DNA from 2 places in the Caloramator sp. E03 genome. Region 2 is predicted to be linked to the other one. Evidence: predicted binding sites of a transcription regulator. Region 2 holds the regulator's gene; the other holds the start of a gene.
What was found. Region 2 encodes HrcA, which represses chaperone genes, less so after heat shock. Its sites were predicted from a motif close to TGTTAGCACTCNNNNNNNNNGAGTGCTAACA; they were not measured.
Positions count from the first base shown of each region.

Region 1: groES (co-chaperone GroES) is a predicted target of HrcA. The motif match lies at 6,040-6,070, and genes of this name have one in related genera.

Region 1 covers NZ_CP040093.1:2,073,460-2,085,205, reverse strand. Annotated here, with positions in the region: gene guaB (IMP dehydrogenase) at 1-1,263, opposite strand, end outside; purine riboswitch at 1,327-1,425, opposite strand; gene larC (nickel pincer cofactor biosynthesis protein LarC) at 1,501-2,688, opposite strand; gene FDN13_RS10160 (autorepressor SdpR family transcription factor) at 2,898-3,206, shown strand; gene FDN13_RS10155 (SdpI family protein) at 3,181-3,837, shown strand; gene groL (chaperonin GroEL) at 4,055-5,680, opposite strand; gene groES (co-chaperone GroES) at 5,708-5,992, opposite strand; gene FDN13_RS10140 (hypothetical protein) at 6,211-7,827, opposite strand; gene FDN13_RS10135 (DNA-3-methyladenine glycosylase family protein) at 7,898-8,776, opposite strand; gene FDN13_RS10130 (Asp23/Gls24 family envelope stress response protein) at 8,781-9,596, opposite strand; gene FDN13_RS10125 (glycosyl hydrolase family 18 protein) at 9,669-11,746, opposite strand, start outside.
Region 2 covers NZ_CP040093.1:210,124-221,869, reverse strand. Annotated here, with positions in the region: gene gpr (GPR endopeptidase) at 1-224, shown strand, start outside; gene FDN13_RS01175 (stage II sporulation protein P) at 379-1,524, shown strand; gene lepA (translation elongation factor 4) at 1,646-3,454, shown strand; gene hemW (radical SAM family heme chaperone HemW) at 3,451-4,554, shown strand; gene hrcA (heat-inducible transcriptional repressor HrcA) at 4,669-5,700, shown strand; gene FDN13_RS01155 (nucleotide exchange factor GrpE) at 5,725-6,342, shown strand; gene dnaK (molecular chaperone DnaK) at 6,373-8,193, shown strand; gene dnaJ (molecular chaperone DnaJ) at 8,226-9,395, shown strand; gene prmA (50S ribosomal protein L11 methyltransferase) at 9,512-10,453, shown strand; gene FDN13_RS01135 (RsmE family RNA methyltransferase) at 10,463-11,218, shown strand; gene mtaB (tRNA (N(6)-L-threonylcarbamoyladenosine(37)-C(2))-methylthiotransferase MtaB) at 11,215-11,746, shown strand, end outside.

The sequences.
Region 1 (11,746 bases), 1.1 Mb from region 2:
ACCTTTATAGGCAACTCTTCCTTCTACCCCTTCAGGCACAAGCTTTTTATTATCTTCTTGGAAGTATCTATCCTTGCTACCTTTTTGCATTGCTGCAATAGAACCCATTCCTCTATAAACCTTAAATTTTCTTCCCTGATATATTTCCTCATCTCCAGGGCTTTCTTCACATCCTGCAAGCATAGAGCCCATCATAACAGCTGATGCCCCTGCTGCAAGAGCCTTTACTATATCTCCAGAATACTTAATTCCTCCATCAGCAATTATTGGAACCCCGTATTTTGAAGCCTCCTCTGCACAATCCATAACTGCAGTTAACTGTGGAACTCCAACTCCTGCAACAACCCTTGTAGTACAAATTGATCCAGGTCCTATTCCAACTTTAATACAGTCTGCACCAGAGCTTATTAAATCTGCTGTTGCCTTAGCAGTTGCAACATTTCCACCTATTACCTGAAGATCCGGGTATTTTGATTTTATTGTATAAATAGCATCAAGTACCCCTTTAGAATGTCCATGGGCAGTATCTACAACAACAACATCTACTCCAGCCTCATATAGTGCAGTAACCCTTTCCATCATGTCCTTTGTAACCCCAACAGCTGCCCCTGCAAGGAGCCTTCCCTTCTTGTCCTTTGCAGAATTAGGGAACCTAACAGCCTTTTCAATATCCTTTATAGTAATTAAACCCTTTAAGTTGTAATTTTCATCAACAAGTGGAAGCTTTTCAACCTTATGCTTTCTTAAAATCTGCTCAGCTTCTTTAAGATTTGTTCCAACTGGAGCAGTAATAAGATTTTCCTTTGTCATAACCTCTTTAATCTTCCTTGAAAAATCCTTTTCAAACCTTATATCCCTGTTTGTAATAATGCCAACAAGCTTTGTCCCTTCAACAATTGGAACTCCTGAAATTCTGTACTTTCCCATAAGCATATCAGCATCTTTTAATGTATGCTCAGGAGTTAGATGAAAAGGATCAGTAATAACACCATGTTCTGAACGTTTTACTTTATCAACTTCAACTGCCTGCTCCTCAATAGACATGTTCTTGTGTATGATACCAATTCCACCTTCTCTTGCCATAGCTATTGCCATCTTAGCTTCTGTAACGGTATCCATACCAGCACTCATTAAGGGTATATTTAGCTTTATAGTCTTTGTAAGATATGTTGAAAGGTCAACATCCTTTGGAAGAACGTCAGATTTTTGTGGAACTAATAGTACATCATCAAAGGTATATGCAGTCTTTAGTATCTTTTTCATGACAACCTCCAATCTGCTCACTCAAAAAATAAAACTCTGCAGAGTAAGGTGCAGAGCCAAAAAATGCAAAGCAGCCTTACTCATAGTCGGAAGTTTACGGCTCCCGGTAGAAACTCCTGACCATATTTTCAGGATTATATGAGTAAGCATTTGTTATTTTTTATGTTTTTATTCGTTATTATAAACTTTATTACGTATACCTGTCAAGGTTACAAATAATAGAAAGATAAAAATTTATCACTTTAGCTTTTCACTTGCGAATTGGGCAACATCATAAGCAACCTTTTTTAAAGGTACATTGTATTTTTCAGAAACACTTTTTAAATCCTCGTATTCAGGAGATATATTCACAATTTCACCTTTATAGCTTGATACTTTAAATCTTATACTTCCATACTTTGTATCTAAAGTTTTAATTTCCCTTGAAAGTTCAGTCCTATCTATGCTGTACTTTCTAATGCCAATTGTTGTTGTTTCTTTAAACATTATCTCTTGAATTTTATCTTTAATTGAAGCAGGAGTTGTAATTGTAACTACTATACCTGGCCTATTCTTTTTCATATAAACCGGGGTATAATAAACATCCCTTACTCCTGCTTCAAAGAGTTTATCCATTAAATGCCCATAAAGCTGAGGGTTCATATCATCTATTGTAGCCTCAAGTATACACACATCTTCAATATCCTTTTCTGCTAATATTATCCTTAAAAGATTTGGCTTTTTAGTATCCCTCTTTCCAAGCCCATAGCCTTCCTTTATTACCTTAAGTTCAGGAAGTTTTACAAATTCATGGGTAAGTCCCTTTAAAATAGCAGCACCAGTTGGGGTTGTAAGCTCAAATTCCCTTTCATCGCTGTATATTGGAATATTTTTTAATATCTTTAGTGTTGCTGGTGCTGGAACTGGTATTATCCCATGCTCACATTCTACAAAACCTCTCCCTGTATTTACAGGGGATGAGAGTACTTTATCAGGCTTAATGTAATCTATACATATTGCAGTACCAACTATATCAACTATTGAATCTACTGCTCCAACCTCGTGAAAATGGACTTCATCTATATCCTTTCCATGAACCTCACTTTCAGCCTTTGCTATTATATTGAATATGTACTTTGAAGTCCTTTTTACATTATCATTAAGAGTACTTTCATCTATAATTTTTTCAATATCCTTAAGGTTTCTGCCATGGTGATCATGGTCATGATGATCATGATGGTGATGATGCTTTAAAATAACTTTAAAATCCGTACCGCTAATGCCACACTTTGATCCCTTTTTTATCTCTATTTCATACTCATTAGATATCGAAAGCTTATTAAGCTCTGACAAAAGATAATCCTTTGGTACTCCTAAATCAACAAGTGCCCCTATTGTCATATCTCCACTTATTCCTGAAAAACAGTCAAAATATAATATCTTCATATCTTTCCTGCTCCTATCTATTTTATTACCATATAATCATTTATTTTATATTCTGACAGATACTAAGTATTATTGTAAAGTAAGGTTGAGTTACAAGTCAATCCCTTACCAATACCAATAAAATTGATTAGCATATATTGTATTTATTATAACATATTGATATAATATTATTAAATATTTAGATAATTATCTAAATATATTGGAAGGAGATGATAATATTGAATCTACCCTTTAAAGCTCTATCAGACCCAACAAGAAGAAAAATAGTTATGCTTCTTAAAAATTCAGACCTTACAGCTGGAGAAATTGCAGAGCACTTTAATATAACAAAGCCCAGCATATCCCACCATCTAAATATTCTAAAACAAGCAGGTCTTATAAGTGATGAAAGAAAAGGGCAAAACATACACTATTCATTGAATACTACTGTTTTTCAAGAAATTATAAGATGGTTTTTTGAGATAATAGACTATAATGAAGGAGGTAATGAGAATGAAGAAAATAATAAAAAAGCTTAAAAAAGATTGGCCTATAATTTCTCTTATGACTTTAACACTATTAATAAGCATAATACTTTATCCAAAGCTTCCTGATAGAATTCCACGTCATTGGAACATAAAAGGAGAGGTTGATGCCTATTCCGGGAAGTTATCTGGAATCTTAAGTTTAAACCTTATGAACATCGGCTTTTATTTTTTATTTTTAATTCTTCCAAATCTTGATCCTAAAAAGGAAAACTATGAAAAATTTGAACCTGCATATAACATTATAAGATACACCTTTCATTTTTTCTTCATAACACTTCAATTAATAACTATATTTTATTCCCTTGGTTATAAGATTAATATAGGAAGTATAGTTACTTTATCTGTTGGAATAATGTTTATGCTCCTTGGTAATCAAATGGGAAGAATAAAGCACAACTACTTTGTTGGAATAAGAACCCCTTGGACTTTAGCAAATGAAGCGGTTTGGACAAAAACGCACAGATTATCAGCACCTCTTTGGGTTGCTGGAGGCTTTATAATTGCAGTTTTAGGCTTTTTCAGCAACAATATAGCATTTGTTGGCATAATAATTATAACAATAATAATATCAGCAATTCCTATTGTTTATTCATACAATTTATATAAAAAAATTATGAAATAACAGGGACGGTTAGTGTGAAAAAGTTTTCTCCATCCTTGGTGCCTGGCACCGGAGATGGAGAAAAGAGAAAAAAAGTGTTACCCAGTTGACAAGTGACAAACTTTTTCATTCCGTCGTTGTGGCTATTGATTAGTCATGACCTGTTACTTATTAAATGTAATTTTTTAATTTAATTGAAAAAGCTAAATAAAAAAGCTCCCAATCGGGAGCTTTTTTATTAATACATATCTGGCATTCCACCAGGTGCTGGCATGTTATCCTTCTTTTCTGGGATATCTGCAACAACAGCTTCTGTTGTAAGGAATGTAGCTGCAACTGAAGCTGCATTTTGAAGAGCTGATCTTGTAACCTTAGTTGGGTCAACTATACCTACTTCAATCATATTTACATATCTTTCATGTAAAGCATCAAATCCAATTCCTTTTTCGCTTACCTTAACCTTTTCAACAACTACAGCACCATCAAAACCTGCGTTTTCAGCTATTTGTCTTAATGGTTCTTCAAGAGCTCTCTTAACGATGTTTACACCAACTTTAACGTCAGCATCTTCTATCTTTTCAGCAAGCTCTGCAACAGCTGGGATTACATTGATGTAAGCTGTTCCACCACCGGATACTATACCTTCTTCTACTGCTGCCTTTGTAGCGTTTAATGCGTCTTCTATTCTTAACTTTCTTTCCTTAAGCTCAGTTTCAGTAGCAGCACCAACTTTAATAACTGCAACTCCACCTGCAAGTTTTGCAAGTCTTTCCTGAAGCTTTTCTCTATCGAAGTCTGAAGTAGTTTCTTCAATCTGAGCTCTTATTTGAGCAACTCTTGCATGTATGTCAGCTTTGTTTCCAAGTCCGTTAACTATTGTAGTATTTTCCTTTGTAACTTTAACTCTTTCAGCACGGCCAAGCATTGATATATCTGCTTCCTTAAGGTCACGGCCAAGCTCTTCAGAAATTACCATACCACCAGTTAATATAGCTATATCCTGAAGCATTTCTTTTCTTCTGTCACCAAATCCAGGAGCTTTTACTGCAACGCAAGTAAATGTTCCTCTTAACTTGTTAACAACAAGTGTAGCAAGTGCTTCACCTTCAACGTCTTCAGCTATTATTAAAAGCTTCTTTCCCTGTTGAACAATCTGCTCTAATACAGGAAGTATGTCCTGAATGCTTGATATCTTCTTATCAGTAATAAGAATATATGGATCATCTAAAACTGCTTCCATCTTTTCAGTATCAGTTACCATGTATGGGCTTATATAGCCTCTATCAAACTGCATACCTTCAACAACATCAAGCTCAGTTCCCATTGTCTTTGATTCTTCAACAGTTATAACGCCTTCGTTGCCTACCTTTTCCATAGCATCAGCTATAAGCTGGCCTATTTCTTCATCAGCAGCTGATATTGCAGCAACCCTTGCTATATCTTCCTTGCCGTTTACTTGCTTTGAAATCTTTTTAATTTCTTCAACAGCAACATCAACAGCCTTCTTTATACCAGTTCTTATAAGCATTGGGTTAGCACCAGCTGTAACGTTCTTTAAACCTTCTCTAATAATGGCCTGTGCAAGAAGTGTTGCAGTTGTAGTTCCATCTCCAGCAACATCGTTAGTCTTTGTTGCAACTTCTTTAACAAGCTGAGCTCCCATATTTTCATAAGGATCAGCAAGTTCTATTTCCCTTGCTATTGAAACTCCATCGTTAGTTATTAATGGAGCACCAAATTTCTTATCAAGAACAACGTTTCTTCCCTTTGGTCCAAGTGTTATTTTAACTGTATCAGCAAGCTTATCAACACCTTTTTGCATTGAGCGTCTTGCATCTTCACTAAATCTTATTTCTTTTGCCATGACAATCTCTCCTTTCTAACATAAAATTTATTCAACAATTGCTAAGATATCATCTTGTCTTAAGATTGTAAACTCTTCTCCGTCAATCTTAACATCATTTCCTGAATACTTGGAGAATATAACTTTATCTCCAACCTTAACTTCCATTTTAACTTCTTTTCCGTCAACTACACCGCCTGGTCCTACTGCAATAACTTCAGCCATCTGTGGCTTTTCCTTTGCTGTTCCTGGAAGAACTATTCCGCTTTTTGTTGTTTCTTCAGCTTCAACCTTTTTAATAACTACTCTGTCGCCTAATGGTCTTAATTTCATTCTAAACCCTCCTTGTGTATATATTATTTATAATTATAATCCCATTTTGTTAGCACTCACTTTAAATGAGTGCTAATCACAATTATTATATTAAATAAATGGTACTTTATTATCAAATTGTTATAAATAACTAAACAAGCTAAAAAATACGAATAATCTTAAATAAATGATTATATCATCAGTTTTCTCTTTTTTACTTTATTTTTCACAATAATATATTAAAAATCAAATTGAGAATCTTTATCCACAATATCCATTTTAATCTTTTTAATATTTATTTCATTTTTCATATAGCTTATATAATCAGTTAGTATACCAATTCTTGAATATTTTATATCGCGTTTTGAAAAATCTAATAATGTCTTTAAACAATTTGAATTCACATCAAATTTAAAACCTCTTATTATACTTTTCCTGCTTCTTTGCCATTTTAAAGGTATTATTGAATTTATATCCTCATCAGCTATAATCTCTATTAAAATCTTTTCACTTTTCTTTTCCTTAAGACATCTTACTATGTTATTAATGTATTCTTTAAAAATTAGATCATCACTTTTTAAAAGCTCTATTACTATGCTGTCGTTGTTATTTTTTATATATTCTATAGCAAATTTACTTATATAGTAGAAAGTAAAATAAAATAAAATTGCAATCAATACATTAGGTAGAATATAAAAGTTTGGATAGTTTATAAATCCCTCTATGCAAAATACAGTTAAGGACATATAAAAAGGCAATATATTTATATCTTTTAAGCCTTCAAACTGATTTATATAAAGAAGCTGTTCAATCCTTTTGGACTTTTTTAAAAATAGTATAAAGCTTTTTATTGAAGCTATTGTAAAGTTTAAAATCGGTAAAAAATAAAGCAGGGCTAATATATCTATTGGGAATTTAATAATCAAGGATATTATATAAAAAACAAAAACAAACGGTACTGTATATTTACATAAGAAAAGTATTTCTGTTGAAAGATTGCTATAATACATTGCATAGGTATAATAAAACATTTGGCTTTGAAAGATAAACTTTTTAATTTTTTTTCTGTGATTATAGTTTAATATATCTTCTATTTGAACATCCAATATATATCTTTCTCCAAGAATGGATATAGTATCCCCATAAATATTAAAATCCAAAAAATTTTCTATTTCAAAATCATCAGGGTATATTTCCCTTAAGATATTTTTATCAGCATCATAAAGCATCATGTTTCCTTTTTTACCTATTGTTAGCATAATGAAATAGTTTTTATATTTTTCCATCTTAACAATAATCTTTTTATTATACTTATAATCAATATGCCATTTATTAAGCATACTACCAATATAATTTATTTTTACTATTTCAAAGTTCATATTTTTATCAAATCCTGCAACATATATTTTATCTTCCTCTAGGAATATACAGCTTCCAAAGAAAATATCTTTAACAAATATTGTACACATTTCATTAAAATTATTGCTATATATCTTAATTACCGTCTCACTGCCAATATTGCCAAGACAAATAAGTTCACCATAAGCAGAAATTTTAAAATCATAAAATATTCCTTCTATTTTAATGCTTCTCTCAACTTCACCCGAAGGCAAATACTTTTTTAGTATAGTACCATTTTTAATATCTGCAATATACATATCCCCATTTAAAGTTATAATGCCCTGCCCAGTTGAAACTTCAAAGTTTTTCTCACCATTATCATCTAAAATGCAAAACCTTGCCTCATCAGGGTTTATTCTATCAAAATAAATTATTCCATCATCCTTTTTAATAAAAACCTGGGGTACAATAGAATTATTTAATTTAACTTTCTTATATTTAAGAATAGGTGCCATGGGAGCCTCCTTAATAATTCTTTCTTTAATTATAATCTAATATTTTCTATTTAATGAAAATTTATTCATGTTATTTTGAAAGTCCTTCTCTTCCCATAAATTCCCTTGCGTAATAAAAAAGATACTCTTGTGCAAACCCAGCATAATTCCCAAACTTTTTTCTTGCAAAATCTCTTATCTTTTTAAGGCTAACATCTGGAGCAAGATAAAAATACTGCATTACCCTTTTAACCCATACATCAACTGGAAAAGCGTCATGTTTTCCCATGGAAAACAAAAGTATACAATCTGCAACCTTAGGACCTATTCCTTTTAGTTTCATAAGCTCCCTTTGAGCATCATCAGTATCTAATTTTCTTATACTATCTAAATCACAGGCACCATTTAATATATCCTTTGTAGTATCTACTATGTACTTTGCTCTAAAGCCACAGCCTAAATTTTCAAGATCCTTTATATTTGCCTTTGCAAGCTCCTTTGGGCTTGGAAAAGTATAATATTTTTTACCACTAAGCTCTATCACATCCCCATATTCTCTACATATATTCTCAATAGTTCTTTTAATCATAGGTATTCTATTATTTGCTGATATTATAAATGATATAACTGTTTCAAACATATCCTGATTTAAAATCCTAATTCCCCATCCGTATTTTATTGCCTTTTCCATAACTTCGTCCTTTGAGAGCTCATCTTTTATTGCTTTATAATCCCTATTTAAATCAAGATATCTTTTCCAAAATTCAGCATCATTATATTCTGCCCCTTCAATATATATATCTTTATCCTTTTTATATATTCTAACTGCCTTTTTAAATGCAACCCCAGTAAAACTGCCATCATTATTTTCAATCCATCTAAAACACTGGCCACAGTCAAAGGTGTGCTTTAAATCAAAATCCTCAATATTTTTAAAAACTATACCTTTATCAAAGGTTTCTTTTTCCATATAATCACTCCTGATCTATCTTTATTGATTTTATAAGTATATTAACGCTTATTATATTTATTCCTGTCATATATTCAACGTTATCTTTAACTCTTTCCATAATATTTTTAGCAGTAATATTTAAAGGCTCCTTAAGGTAAAGAGATAATGATAGATTTATTATTATACCGTTTGGTTTATTTTCAATATCTATGAATAAAACTCTTGCAACCCTATCATTTTCCTTTGCAGACTCAAATATTATAGTTTTTAGTGCACCGTTAGTTATATTATATTTCCCAAGGTAGCTAAAGGTTGGCCTTACAACTGTTTTTTCCAAATCATGCTCCTTGTTACTTTTATTTGTTAGCATTTTTATTGAATCAAGAAAATAACCTGAAAAATCCTTTTTAATTTCAAAGGTAGGTACTGGAATAACGTGCTTTCCTTTTACTCTTCTTGATTTTGTAGCTTCTTCTATTTCTTCAGGCTCAGAAACATCTTCAATCCTTATTATCTTATAATCCCTATCAAGTTCAAGAGCATCTATTATACTCTTTATCATGTGCTCTGAAGTACCAATTATGAGAAGCTTATCAATAGCATGCTCTCTTATTGCTTCTTTTATCTTTTCTCTATGCTCTGCATCTTTAAAAACAGCCCTTTTTACAGCAGCAATCCTGGTACTCTCCTTTTTTGCCGATACTCCAGCGATTACCTTATTACCTTTAATTAACAATCCATCGTCAATAATATACTCTATATCATAACATCCCGCTACATATTGTGCCTTATAACTTTTGCCAGTTCCACTCCTACCTATAAATGCATATATATCCATAAAAATTCCTCCAAGAGATATATTTAAGCTAATTATATCAATTATTTATAAAATAGCAAAAGCTGAAGCATGTTACTTCAGCTTTTGTTTAATAATATCCCAAATATCTCTTGTTTCAAGACCTATCTGCCAAGCTGCACATCCTTTAAGATTATATTGATTTACTATATCCATTCTCCAGGATACTGAGGTGGCATCTTCTATCCACGTTAAACGTTTATTTCCATTAGAATCATAATATTCAAGTACATTTTGTTTTGCATTATTATCAAAATATACTCTTCCATTATATTTTACTTTATTATCACTTACTGCCTGCATCTTAAGTGCTCTTGAATCAATAACAGTCTCACTATTATTTCCTATCTGTACAAGGGAAGCATCATTTTCAGGTATAAAGGCTTGTCCTCCATTATATTCTACCGTATACCATCCATCTGCTTTAGAAATGTATTTATAGCTTCCACTTTCAGTAGCATTTTCAAGTTTATAATCATCACTTAATGTTGGTTGGCTATAAATACCACTTTGATCAGTGTTAAAAATTACAAATTGAGAAGCCTGGCTTACAGATAAAGTATATTCTCTTGCATAAAAAGGTATTCCTAAAATTAGCTTATTTGATGGTATACCAATATTTAAGAGTTGCTTCACTGAAGCATCAACCCAAGGATATGAACCTACAGAACCAGCTTGCTTTGAGCCTGAATAATGTTCATCATAGGCCATAAGTATAACATAATCAACATACTTTGAAAGTTCAAGCCTGTCATATCCTCCTGAATATATATTGCTGTCAGTTGTAATCTTTGTAACATCTACCGAAACAGTAAGACCTGCCTTGTGAAGCCTTTCAGATAAATCCTTTACAAAGGCTGTAAAATAAGCCTTATTTTTTACTCCAAGGGCCTCAAAATCAATATTTATACCATCAAGGTTATAGATAAGTGCATATTTTACTACATTATCAATTACATTTTGGCGAATCTGTGAATTAGTAAACATCGCATAAGCCCTATTTGCACTAAACTCAGAAAAAAGGCCATGCACTTCATATCCATTTCTATGTGCCCTTATAACATATTCCCTATCAGCCTTTTCTGCAACCTTTATTGATGAAGGGTTATTATAATCTCCTGTCATATAAAACCACGTTGGAGATATTATATCAAGTCCAAGAGTTGCAGAATTGATGTTAATATAATCGCTGCTATCATTATAATAAACAGAATTTGATGATTTTGCACTTATGTAATTCCATCCTAACGTCACTTTATCTTTAGGCTGATAATTAAGAATTGTTACATTACTTGGGCTTATATAGCCATATATGGCACCCATTTTAATTTTAAAATACCCATTTTCTTCATCAACAATTTTAAATATTTTACCTTTAACAGCATATCTTTCATCATGAACCCCGCTTGTACTTAAAAGAAGCTGGGTATCTTCATTTACCATTATATATTTACCTATATTATCAGACTGGCTTGAATCGCCTCTTGAAGTTTCCTGTATTCTTTGAGTATATGCTTCGTAAATATATCCCTTGCTTGTTTTTAGAAAGTCTCCTTCCCTGCCAAATATATCAACAACATCTCCTCTGTAATAAGTCCCAACTTCCTTTGAAGATGCTGAAGGCTGCTGCCTAATTGAAAGAATACTTGCTATAACCTTTGCCCTATATAAAGGCGGATTATTTACTTGGCTTGTTTGAGTAGATGTTGAGCTTACGTATTTTTTAGTGTAGGCTGAAGCTATATATCCTTTTGATGTCTTTAAAAAGCTTCCCGACTGACCTATTACATCAACAATATTATTTTTATAATATTTTCCTACAATTTTATAGCTTGTTGAAGGTCCTTGTCTTATATTAAGATAACTTGATGTTATAATTACCTTATAAGGTGTAAAGCTTGTCCCCCTTGATACAGTGGTTGAACTACTTAAAACCCCTGATGTGTATTTTTTAGTGTAGGCTGAGGCTATATACCCTTTTGATGTCTTTAAAAAGCTTCCTGACTGACCTATTACATCAACAACAGTTCCTTTTTTATAATATCCTACTACTTTACCTGTTGTTGAAGGTGTTTGCCTTATAGTAAGACTTGTTGCTGTAATTATAGCTTTATAGGGTATAAAAGAATTAT
Region 2 (11,746 bases):
GTAAGGATAACAAAGATTTTTATAATATGCTAAAAAGAGTTGATAAAGAAGAAAAATACGGAATGATAAAAGAAATATTGAATCCTTATATAGGAGATCTAATGGTAACTCCAAAGGAAATAGATAGTTTGATTGAGGATATGTCAAAAATAATAGCAAATGGGATTAATATATGCCTTCACCCAGCCATTGAACTTAAAGATGTGAATAGATATGTGCATTAAAAATAACTTTTGTACTATAAATCTATTTAAATAACACTATTATAATCTGAAGCAGCTTTTGCTGCTTTTTTTGTTATAACCTATAGGTTTATTTCATATAATGTATGGAACTATATTTAGCAAAAATATATTGTAGCACAAAGGGGATGAGAGTATGAATAAAAAGTACTGTGAAGAGATTATAGGAAAAATAGTCTTTTTTATAATTGGATTATATGTCCTTATAAAGATTTTTATACCCATTATATATCCCGCAAGTTTAGCATCGGGTTTATATGATAAATATGAAGTCTATAAGAGAATTTTAGATAAATCAAATGCTTATATTGAAACTATAATGGATTATAACGATTTTGAAGAAGATAAAAAGGAGCTAATATCTATAATTTTTAAGTATCTTACAGATATTGACATATCAGATCCAAGAACATATTTAACTTCACAAATTCCAATGTTTCAACTTATAGATATAACTTCTCTAATATCAAAAGAAAGTGGTCCAGTTGTAGTTGTACCAAATGTTGCACAACAGGATGTTGAAAATGAAAGTGATAGTGAAAATGAACAAAATAATAATAATTCAACAAATAATAGTGTAAATAATTCTGCTCAAGATGATAAAACACAACAAAATAATAATTCAGATTCTCCTTTAAAGGTTAAATTAGGTAATATAAAACCTATAAAGAAGATGAAGCTTGATCCTAAAAAGCCCTTGGTTTTAATATATCATACTCATACAACTGAAAACTATAACCCTCAAAATAGAACTAATGAAGATTATACTACAGATCCAAATAAGGGAGTATGCAGGTTAGGAGAAGAAATAAAAAATGAGCTTCAAAATGTTTACGGAATTGCAACTATACATGATACTACTGTACATGATCTTCCTAAAAGAGAAGGAGCATACGCAAAGTCAAGACCTACTGTTCAAAAATATGTAAAACAGTACTCAAGCCTTAAAATAATAATAGATCTTCACAGGGATGGCAATGTTAATATAAACAAGACAACTGCAATAATAAGTAATGAAAGGTATGCAAGGGTTATGTTTGTAGTTGGTACAAACAACAAGAACCATTCAAAAAGTGAGCTTATGGCAAAAAAGATTAATGATGTTTTTGAGAGTTTATATCCTAACTTTTCAAGAGGACTTATGTTTAAAAAAGGAATATACAATCAGGATGTATCTTCAAAGATAATATTACTTGAGGTAGGATCTGATGGAAATAGCCTCGAGGAGGCATTAAGATCAGCAAAGGTAATTGGAAGGGTAATAGCTCAGTGCTTAAATTAAAATAATGCTTTTTGTTGACATGATAATTAAAATATATGATATAATTTACATTGATTCATAATATATTTAAAAGATTTTATACTAACTTTAATATAACTACCATAATAATAGGAGGAATTATATGCCAAGCAAAAGACAAGAAAAGATAAGGAATTTCTGCATAATAGCTCATATAGACCATGGAAAATCAACTTTAGCAGATAGATTAATTGAAGCAACTGGAACATTAACAAAGAGAGAGATGGAGGATCAAGTTCTTGATACTATGGAGCTTGAGAAGGAAAGAGGAATTACTATAAAATCTCAAGCTGTAAGACTTATATATGTGGATTCAAAGGGAGAAGAATATATACTAAATCTTATAGATACCCCTGGTCATGTGGATTTTAACTATGAAGTATCAAGAAGTCTTGCAGCCTGTGAAGGAGCTATCCTTGTTGTTGATGCAACTCAGGGTATACAGGCTCAGACTTTAGCAAACTGTTATCTTGCACTTGATCATGACCTTGAAATAGTGCCTGTTATAAATAAAATTGATCTTCAAAGTGCAAGGCCAGATGAGGTTAAAAAGGAGATTGAAGATGTAATAGGACTTGACTGTTCTGATGCACCGCTTATTTCTGCAAAGGTTGGAATAGGAATTGATGAAGTTTTAAAGGCTATCATTGATAAAATACCATCACCAAAAGGGGATGAAAATGCTCCACTTAAAGCATTAATTTTTGATAGTATATACGATTCTTATAAAGGTGTTGTATGCTTTGTCAGAATTAAAGACGGTACTGTTAAAAAAGGTACAAAGATAAAGCTTATGATGACGGGAAAGGAATATGAAGTAACTGAAGTGGGTATATTCAGACCAAGTTTTATGGAAGTTACAGAGCTTAAAGCTGGTGATGTTGGATATATTACTGCTAGTATTAAAAATGTAAGAGATGCAAGAGTGGGGGATACTATAACTGAAGCTGAAAGAGTAGCCGATGAGCCATTGCCTGGTTATAGACCAGCAATTCCTATGGTATTTAGTGGTTTCTATCCTGCTGATAGTTCAAAGTATGAAGAGTTAAAGGAAGCTCTTGAAAAACTTCAACTTAACGATGCAGCTTTAACCTTTGAACCTGAAACTTCTGTAGCTTTAGGGTTTGGATTCAGATGTGGTTTTCTTGGCCTTTTGCATTTGGAGATAGTTCAAGAAAGACTTGAACGAGAATATAACCTTGACCTTGTAACAACAGCTCCAAGTGTTATATATAGAATAATATTAACAAACGGAGATGTTTTAGAACTTACTAACCCTACGAATATGCCTTCTCCTACAGAGATAGATTATATGGAAGAGCCAGTTGTTAATGCTTCTATAATATGTCCAGATGAATATGTAGGTTCAGTTATGGAACTATGCCAGGGAAGAAGAGGAACATTTAAAAATATGGAATACCTTGAACCTACAAGGGTAATGCTTCATTATGAAATTCCGTTAAATGAAATAATATATGACTTCTTTGATGTGCTAAAATCGAGAACTAAAGGTTATGCATCCTTAGACTATGAACTTGCAGGCTATAAAAAGTCAGAGCTTGTAAAACTTGATATATTGTTAAATGGAGATGTTGTTGATGCTTTATCTCAGATAGTACCTAAAGAGAGAGCTTATCATAGAGGCAGGGCAATAGCTGAAAAGCTAAAGGAAGTTATACCAAGACAGCAATTTGAAATACCTATACAAGCGGCGATTGGTTCAAAGATAATTGCAAGAGAGACAATAAAGGCTTTAAGAAAAGATGTACTTGCAAAGTGCTATGGAGGAGATATATCAAGAAAGAAAAAGCTACTTGAAAAGCAAAAGGAAGGTAAAAAACGAATGAAGCAGATTGGAACTGTTGAAGTTCCACAAGAAGCTTTTATGGCAGTATTGAAGGTGGAACAATGATAAAATCGCTTTATGTGCACATACCATTTTGCATTAAAAAGTGCCTCTACTGTGATTTTAACTCTTATGTAAGATTAAATGAGCAGGATGCATATATTAATGCTCTTTTAACTGAAATTAGAAAAATTAAACAGAATAAATTTGATACAATATTTGTTGGTGGGGGTACTCCCACCATTTTATCTATATCAAACTTAAAAAAGCTTCTTGAACAGTTAAAGTTTTTTGAGCCTTTAGAGTTTACTTTTGAAACAAATCCTGGAACTGTAGATATTGAAAAGGTTAAACTTTTAAAAATGTTTGGAGTCAACAGGATTTCCATTGGTCTACAGGCATGGCAGGATACTCTTCTACAAAAACTTGGAAGGATACACAAATTAGATGATTTTTTAAGAACCTATGATATTTTAATCAAATCGGGCTTTGAAAATATAAATATAGACTTAATGTTTGGAATACCAGATCAAAGCATGGAGGACTGGATAGAAACAATAGAAAATGTTTTGAAGTTAAATCCAAAACATATATCCTGTTATAGTTTAATAGTTGAAGAAGGTACACCATTTTTTGAAATGTATAACAAGGGGAAACTTATTCTTCCTGATGATGATATTGAAAGAGAAATGTATTATTATGCGGTTAAAAGACTATCTGCTCATGGAATTCAAAGATATGAAATATCAAATTTTTCGAAAAAAGGATATGAATGTAGACATAATATAACCTATTGGATGGATGAAGAATATATAGGTATAGGAGCAGGTGCCCATTCATATATTAAAAATGTTAGATTTTCAAATTATAGAGATATACAAAAGTATATTGAAGGAATCAATTTAGGGAATGCTATTATGGAGAGTGAAACTATAGATTATAATGATGAAATGGCAGAATTTATGTTTATGGGACTTAGGATGGCAAGTGGCATTAAGAAAGAAAGATTTAAAAAAAGATTCAATAAAGATATAAATGACGTTTATAAAATTGAAATCAATAATCTAATCAGGCAGGGACTTTTAATTGATGTTGGTGATAGTATTAGGCTTACTGATAGGGGAATAGACTTTTCAAACAAAGTTTTTATTAATTTTTTAAAATAGAATTTTTGTATAAAAAATTGTGGGGATATTGACAAAATTATTCAATAGTGATATTTTATTATCGTAATAATTAGCACTCAATAGGTTAGAGTGCTAACAAAAGGAGGTGGAAGTATGGATTTGGGCGAGAGGAAAAAGACTATTTTAAGGGCAGTGATAATAGACTATATAGATACAGCAGAACCAGTAGGCTCAAGAACAATAGCCAAAAAATATGAGATGGGGATTAGTTCGGCAACTATTAGAAATGAAATGGCTGACCTTGAGGAGCTTGGATATCTTGAACAGCCTCATACTTCTGCTGGAAGAATTCCTTCTGATAAAGGATATAGATTCTTTGTAAATGAAATTATGGAAAAACAAAAGCCATCAATATATGAAATAGAAAATATTAAAAATTATTTTGAAACAACTGAAATTGATGAGATTGATAAGACAATAAAACAGATATCAAAGCTGCTGTCAAATTTAACTCAATATACTTCAGCAGTGCTTTCACCCTCTGTAAAAAAAAGTTCAGTAAAATCGATACAGCTTATACAGCTAAGTTCTACAGATATAATTGCAGTAATAGTAACTGATACTGGAATAATAAGACATTGTAAAATAAAAATACCAAGACCAATATCAAATAACACTTTAACAACAATAAATAATATGTTGAATGCAAAACTTGTAGGACTTACAGTTGAAGATATAGACTTGTCTGTTATTTCTTCTATACAGCTTGAGTTGAAGGGGTATAATGAAATATTAAGTTCTATTATACCAGTGCTTAATGAAAGCCTTAAATCCTATGATTGTGACATAATACTTGATGGAACAACCAATATTTTTTATTATCCTGAGTATAACGATTTAGAAAAGGCAAAAAATTTTCTTTCACTGCTTGAGCATAAAGAAAAGCTTTTAGATATATTCTCCGATGATGATAACAATATAAGTGTATCTATAGGAAAAGAGAATATATATGATGAGATAAAGGAATGCAGCATTGTAAAAGCTACTTATAAAATTGGAAATAAAGCAGTAGGAAAAATAGGAGTTATAGGACCAACAAGGATGAATTATGCAAAGGTTATTGGTATTTTAATGTATTTTACAAATATATTAAATCAAATGCTTAGGAACCATATAGATGAATAAAATAATTTGGTAGAAGGTGATAAAGTGACAGAAGAAAATGTAATGAAAAATGAAAACATTCAAGATGAAAAAAATATGAGTAATTATTGTAATGAAGAAAGTAAAGTTCAAGACAAAAATATTGAAAATGATGTTGAAACTAAAATCAATGAAGTCAATGATGAATTAAAGCAAGATTTTCAACAACTTTATTTAGAACTTTTAAAAAAGTATGAGGCTAAGGAAAAGGAAGCTAATGATTATCTTGATATGTTAAGGCGTAACATGGCTGATTTTGATAACTATCGTAAAAGAACGAACAAAGAAAAAGAGAGTATGTATGATGATGGCATTATAGATGCGGTAAAGAATCTTTTACCAGTTCTTGACAATCTTGAAAGGGCACTTGAGTATAACAATGAAAGTGAAAGTCTTATTGAAGGAATTAAAATGATAGTTAAACTTTTTAAAGATACCATAGCAAAGATGAATATTCAGGAAATTAATGCTTTGGGAGAAAAATTTAACCCAGAATATCATAATGCAGTAATGCATGTGGAAGATGAAAACTATGGTGAAAATGAAGTTGTTGAAGTCCTACAAAAAGGATATAAATATAAAGACAAAATACTGCGTTACAGCATGGTTAAAGTAGCTAATTAACAATGAATAATATAAAGGAGGAAGAAGATTATGGGAAGAGTAATAGGTATTGACCTTGGTACAACTTATTCATGTATGGCTTACATGGAAGGAGGAGAACCAGTAGTTATACCAAACTCAGAGGGTGCAAGAACAACAGCTTCAGTTGTTGCATTTAAACCTAATGGTGAGAGAATAGTAGGTCAGGTTGCAAAGAGGCAGGCTATAACAAATCCAGATAGAACTATAATGTCAATTAAAAGACACATGGGAACTGATTATAAAGTAACTATTGACGGTAAGTCCTATACTCCACAGGAGATATCAGCAATGATACTTGCAAAGTTAAAGGCTGATGCAGAAAGTTATTTTGGGGAACCTGTAACTGAAGCTGTTATTACAGTTCCTGCATATTTTAACGATAGCCAAAGGCAAGCAACAAAGGATGCAGGTAGGATTGCCGGACTTGAAGTCTTAAGAATAATAAACGAACCTACAGCAGCATCACTTGCTTATGGACTTGATAAGATGGATAGAAATCAAAAAATACTTGTATATGACCTTGGCGGAGGTACCTTCGATGTTTCTATACTTGAAATAGGAGATGGAGTATTTGAAGTAAAATCAACTAATGGTAATACACACCTTGGTGGAGATGATTTTGACCAGAGGATAATGGACTATCTTTGTGATAATTTCAAAGCTGAATATGGTATTGACCTTAGAAACGACAAAATGGCACTACAAAGATTAAAGGAAGCTGCTGAAAAGGCAAAAATAGAATTATCAACTTCTCTATCTACAGAGATAAATCTTCCATTTATAACAGCAGATGCAACTGGTCCTAAACACATAAACGTTACATTAACAAGAGCAAAGTTCAATGAATTAACAGCTGACCTTGTTCAAGCAACATTAGAGCCTATGAAGAATGCCTTAAGAGATGCTGGACTTGAAATCAGCCAAATTGATAAAGTGGTTTTAGTTGGAGGATCTACAAGAATACCTGCTGTTCAAGAACTTGTAAGGAATTTTACTGGTAAAGAGCCAACAAAAGGAATAAACCCTGATGAGTGTGTTGCAGTAGGTGCAGCTATTCAGGCAGGAGTATTAAAGGGTGAAGTAAAGGATGTTCTTCTTCTTGATGTAACTCCTCTTTCCCTTGGAATTGAAACCCTTGGAGGGGTATTTACAACATTAATACCAAGAAATACTACTATACCGACAAGAAAGAGCCAGATATTCTCAACTGCTGCTGATGGTCAGACATCCGTTGAGATACACGTTCTCCAAGGTGAAAGACCGATGGCCAGAGATAATAAGACACTTGGAAGATTTACTCTCTCTGGAATACCACCTGCTCCAAGAGGAGTACCTCAAATTGAAGTTACTTTTGATATAGATGCAAATGGAATAGTTCATGTTTCAGCTAAAGATTTAGGTACTGGTAAGGAAGCAAACATTACTATAACAGCTTCAACTAACCTTTCAGAAGAAGAGATACAAAAGGCAGTTAAGGAAGCTGAAAGGTATGCAGAAGAGGATAAGAAGAGAAAGGAAGAAATTGAAGTTAGAAATAATGCTGATTCTATAGTGTACCAGACAGAAAAAACATTAAAGGATCTTGAAGGAAAGCTTTCACCAGAGGATAAATCAGAAATAGAAGCAAGGTTAAAGAAGGTAAAGGATGCTCTTAATGGTACAGATATTCAAGCTATAAAAAATGCTACTGATGAACTTACACAAAAATTCTATGAAGTTTCATCAAGGATATATCAGCAGTCTGCAGGAAATGCTAATGCAAATCCAGGAGGTAATACTGGTAACCCAAACGATATACATGCTGACTACGATGTAAAGGACGACAAATAGCATAGGGAGGGATTTAATTCCCTCCTTACTGTATGTGGAAGGTGGTGAGGCAAGTGGCGAAGGATTACTATGCAATACTTGGAGTTAGCAAAAATGCAACTGACGAAGAAATAAAAAGTGCTTTTAGAAAGCTTGCATTAAAATATCATCCAGATAAGAATCCTGGAGATAAAAATGCTGAGGAGAAATTCAAAGAAATAAATGAAGCTTATCAGGTTCTATCTGATCCTCAAAAACGTGCACAGTATGATCAATTTGGTACGGCTGATTTTAATGGTCAAGGTGGATTTGGCGGTTTCGATCCATCAAACTTTGGTGGGTTTGGTGGCTTTGGAGGCTTTGAAGGTTTTTCTGATATATTTGGTGATATATTTGGTGATATGTTTGGTGCAAGACGACAAAAGAATGGTCCTCAAAGAGGAGCTGACTTAGAGTATAATCTTGAATTAACTTTTGAAGAAGCAGCTTTTGGAGTAAAAAAGGATATTGAAATTTATAGATATGAATCATGTGATAAATGTCATGGTACAGGAGCAAAGCCGGGGACTTCTCCAAAAGCATGTCCTAAATGTAATGGTACAGGGCAGATTAAAACTCAAAGAAATACGCCTTTTGGAAGCTTTGTAAGTGTTACTACTTGTGACAGATGCTATGGAGAAGGAAGAGTAATAGAGACACCGTGCCCTAACTGTGGTGGAAAAGGTAAAGTTAGAAAAAAGAAGATTATATCAATAAATATACCTGCAGGGGTAGATACTGGAAATACAATTCCTTTAAGAGGAGAAGGAGAACCAGGTTTAAGGGGAGGAGCACCAGGGGATCTTTATATTAACATTAAGGTAAAGCCTCATAAAATATTTCAAAGAAAAGGCTTTGATATAACCTGTGAAGTTTCTATATCCTTTATAAAGGCAATACTTGGAGGAGAAATTGCTATACCTACTCTTGAAGGAGAAGAAAAGTATACAATTGTACCAGGAACTCAGCCAGGAACTATTGTAAGATTAAAAGGTAAAGGCATAAATAAAATCCGTGGAGGAGGAAGAGGAGATCTTTTTGCAGAGCTTAAGGTAGAAATCCCTAAAAAACTTACTGAAAAGCAAAAAGAGCTTTTAAATAAGCTTGCTGTTGAGTTCGGAGAGGATATAAAGGAAGGAAAAAAATCCTTTATGGATAAATTTAAAGATGCCTTTGGAGGATAAAATAAGAAAAAGGTCAGATGAGAGCCAAAAAACATCTGACCTTTTTTAATAATCAATGTTTTTTACATTATAATAATAATATAGTATAATTAATAAAAAACGAAAGGATGAATATTGTGAATGGGAAATGGATTGAAATAAAGATAATTACAAGTAGTGAAGCAGTTGAGCCTGTGTCGGGCATATTCTATGGACTGGATGTTAAAGGAGTTGCAATAGAGGATCCAAACGATATTATAAAAAGGGATCAAGGAGAGCTTAGCTGGGATTTTGCTGATATTTCAATACTTGAATACAAAGGCAGTGCAGCTGTTGTTAAAGGATACTTTAATCCAAATGAGGATATAGATAAGATAGTTGAATACATAAAAAATAAAATAAATGAACTTAACGATTTAGGAATTGATATAGGTCAAGGTAAGGTAATAACTAATGTAGTATATGATGAGGATTGGGCAAACTCATGGAAAAAATATTATAAAACAACAAAGATAGGTAAAAACATAGTCATAAAACCCAAATGGGAGGATTATGAGAAAAAAGAAGATGAAATAGTGATAGAGCTTGACCCTGGTATGGCCTTTGGAACAGGCACCCATGAAACAACAATGATGTGCATTGAGCTTCTTGAAAAATATGTAAAAAAAGGAGATATAGTATTTGATATAGGAACTGGTTCAGGAATACTCTCAATTTCTGCATCAAAGCTTGGAGCTGCAAAAGTAATAGGAGTAGATATAGATGAAGTAGCAGTTCATGCAGCAAAGGAGAATGTAGAATATAATAATATTAAAAATGTAGAGATAAGGCATGGAAATTTAACTGATGTTGTTGAAGGAAAAGCAGATATAATTGTTGCAAATATAATAGCTGATATAGTTTTAAATTTGATAGAAACAATAAAGCCTTTTGTGAAAGAAAATGGAATATTCATTGTGTCAGGTATAATTCAAGATAGGAAACAGGATGTACTATTAAAATTCAAAGAAGAAGGCTTTGATATTTGTGATATCAAAGAGATGGGTGAATGGGTTGCAATTTCTGCAAAGGTAAGCTAAGGAGGATATATGCATAAGTTTTTTGTTAACAGTGAAAATATAAATTATAGTAATAATAAAATACTAATTGAAGGGGAAGATGTAAATCATATAACGAAGGTTTTAAGGCTAAGAAGTAAAGATAGAATATTGATTTGTGATGGAAAAGGGAATGAGCATGTATGTACTATAGAAAGTTTTAATAAAAAAGAAGTATTGTGTACTATAGAAGAAAAGTTTCAAAACAAAACTGAACCAGATATAAAAATATCCTTATTTCAAGCCCTTCCAAAGTCACAAAAGATGGATCTTATTGTACAAAAATCCGTTGAGATTGGAGTTTGCAATATATATACAGTTATTACCAAAAGGGTTGTAGCTGATATTGGAAGCAAAGACATAAGCAATAAAATTGAAAGATGGAGAAGGATTTCCATGGAGGCTGCAAAACAGAGTAATCGCGGTATGATACCCATGGTAATTGAGCCTATTGATTTCAAAAGGGCAGTTGAAGAGCTAAAAAAAATGGATATTGCATTTGTACCTTATGAAAATGAAAAATCAATTGGTTTTAAAAATGTTTTACATCAAAAAAACAATATAAAAAATGTAGGAATATTTATAGGTCCTGAAGGAGGATTTGAAGAAGAAGAAATAAAACTTTGCATAGAAAATGGAATACATCCTGTAACTTTAGGACCAAGAATACTTAGAACTGAAACTGCAGGTTTTGTAGCATCAACTATAGTTTTATATGAACTTTCAGATATGGGAGGAAGTAAATGAAAAAAGTTGCCTTTTATACTTTAGGTTGCAGAGTAAATCAATATGAAACTGAAGCAATTGCAGAAGTTTTTATAAAAGATGGATATGAAGTTGTTGATTTTGATGAATTTGCAAATGTTTATGTTATAAACACTTGTAGCGTTACAAATATTAGTGATAAAAAGTCCAGAAATATGATTAGAAAGGCTAAAAAATTGAATCCCGAAGCTGTTGTAGTGGCAGCAGGATGCTATTCTCAAGTAGCGCCTGAAGAAGTCGCTTCAATTGAGGGGGTAGATATTGTTGTAGGAACGACAGATAAAATAAAGATACCCCAAATAGTTAAGGAATATTTAAAAGAAAAAAAGCCAATAAAGCATGTTGAGAATATAATGAATATACGAACCTTTGAAGAGATGGAAATTGAGGAATATCAGGACAGAACAAGAGCTTTTCTAAAGATACAAGATGGTTGCGAAAATTTTTGTTCCTACTGTTTAATCCCCTTTGCAAGGGGACCTGTACGAAGTAAAAATCCAGATAAAGTAT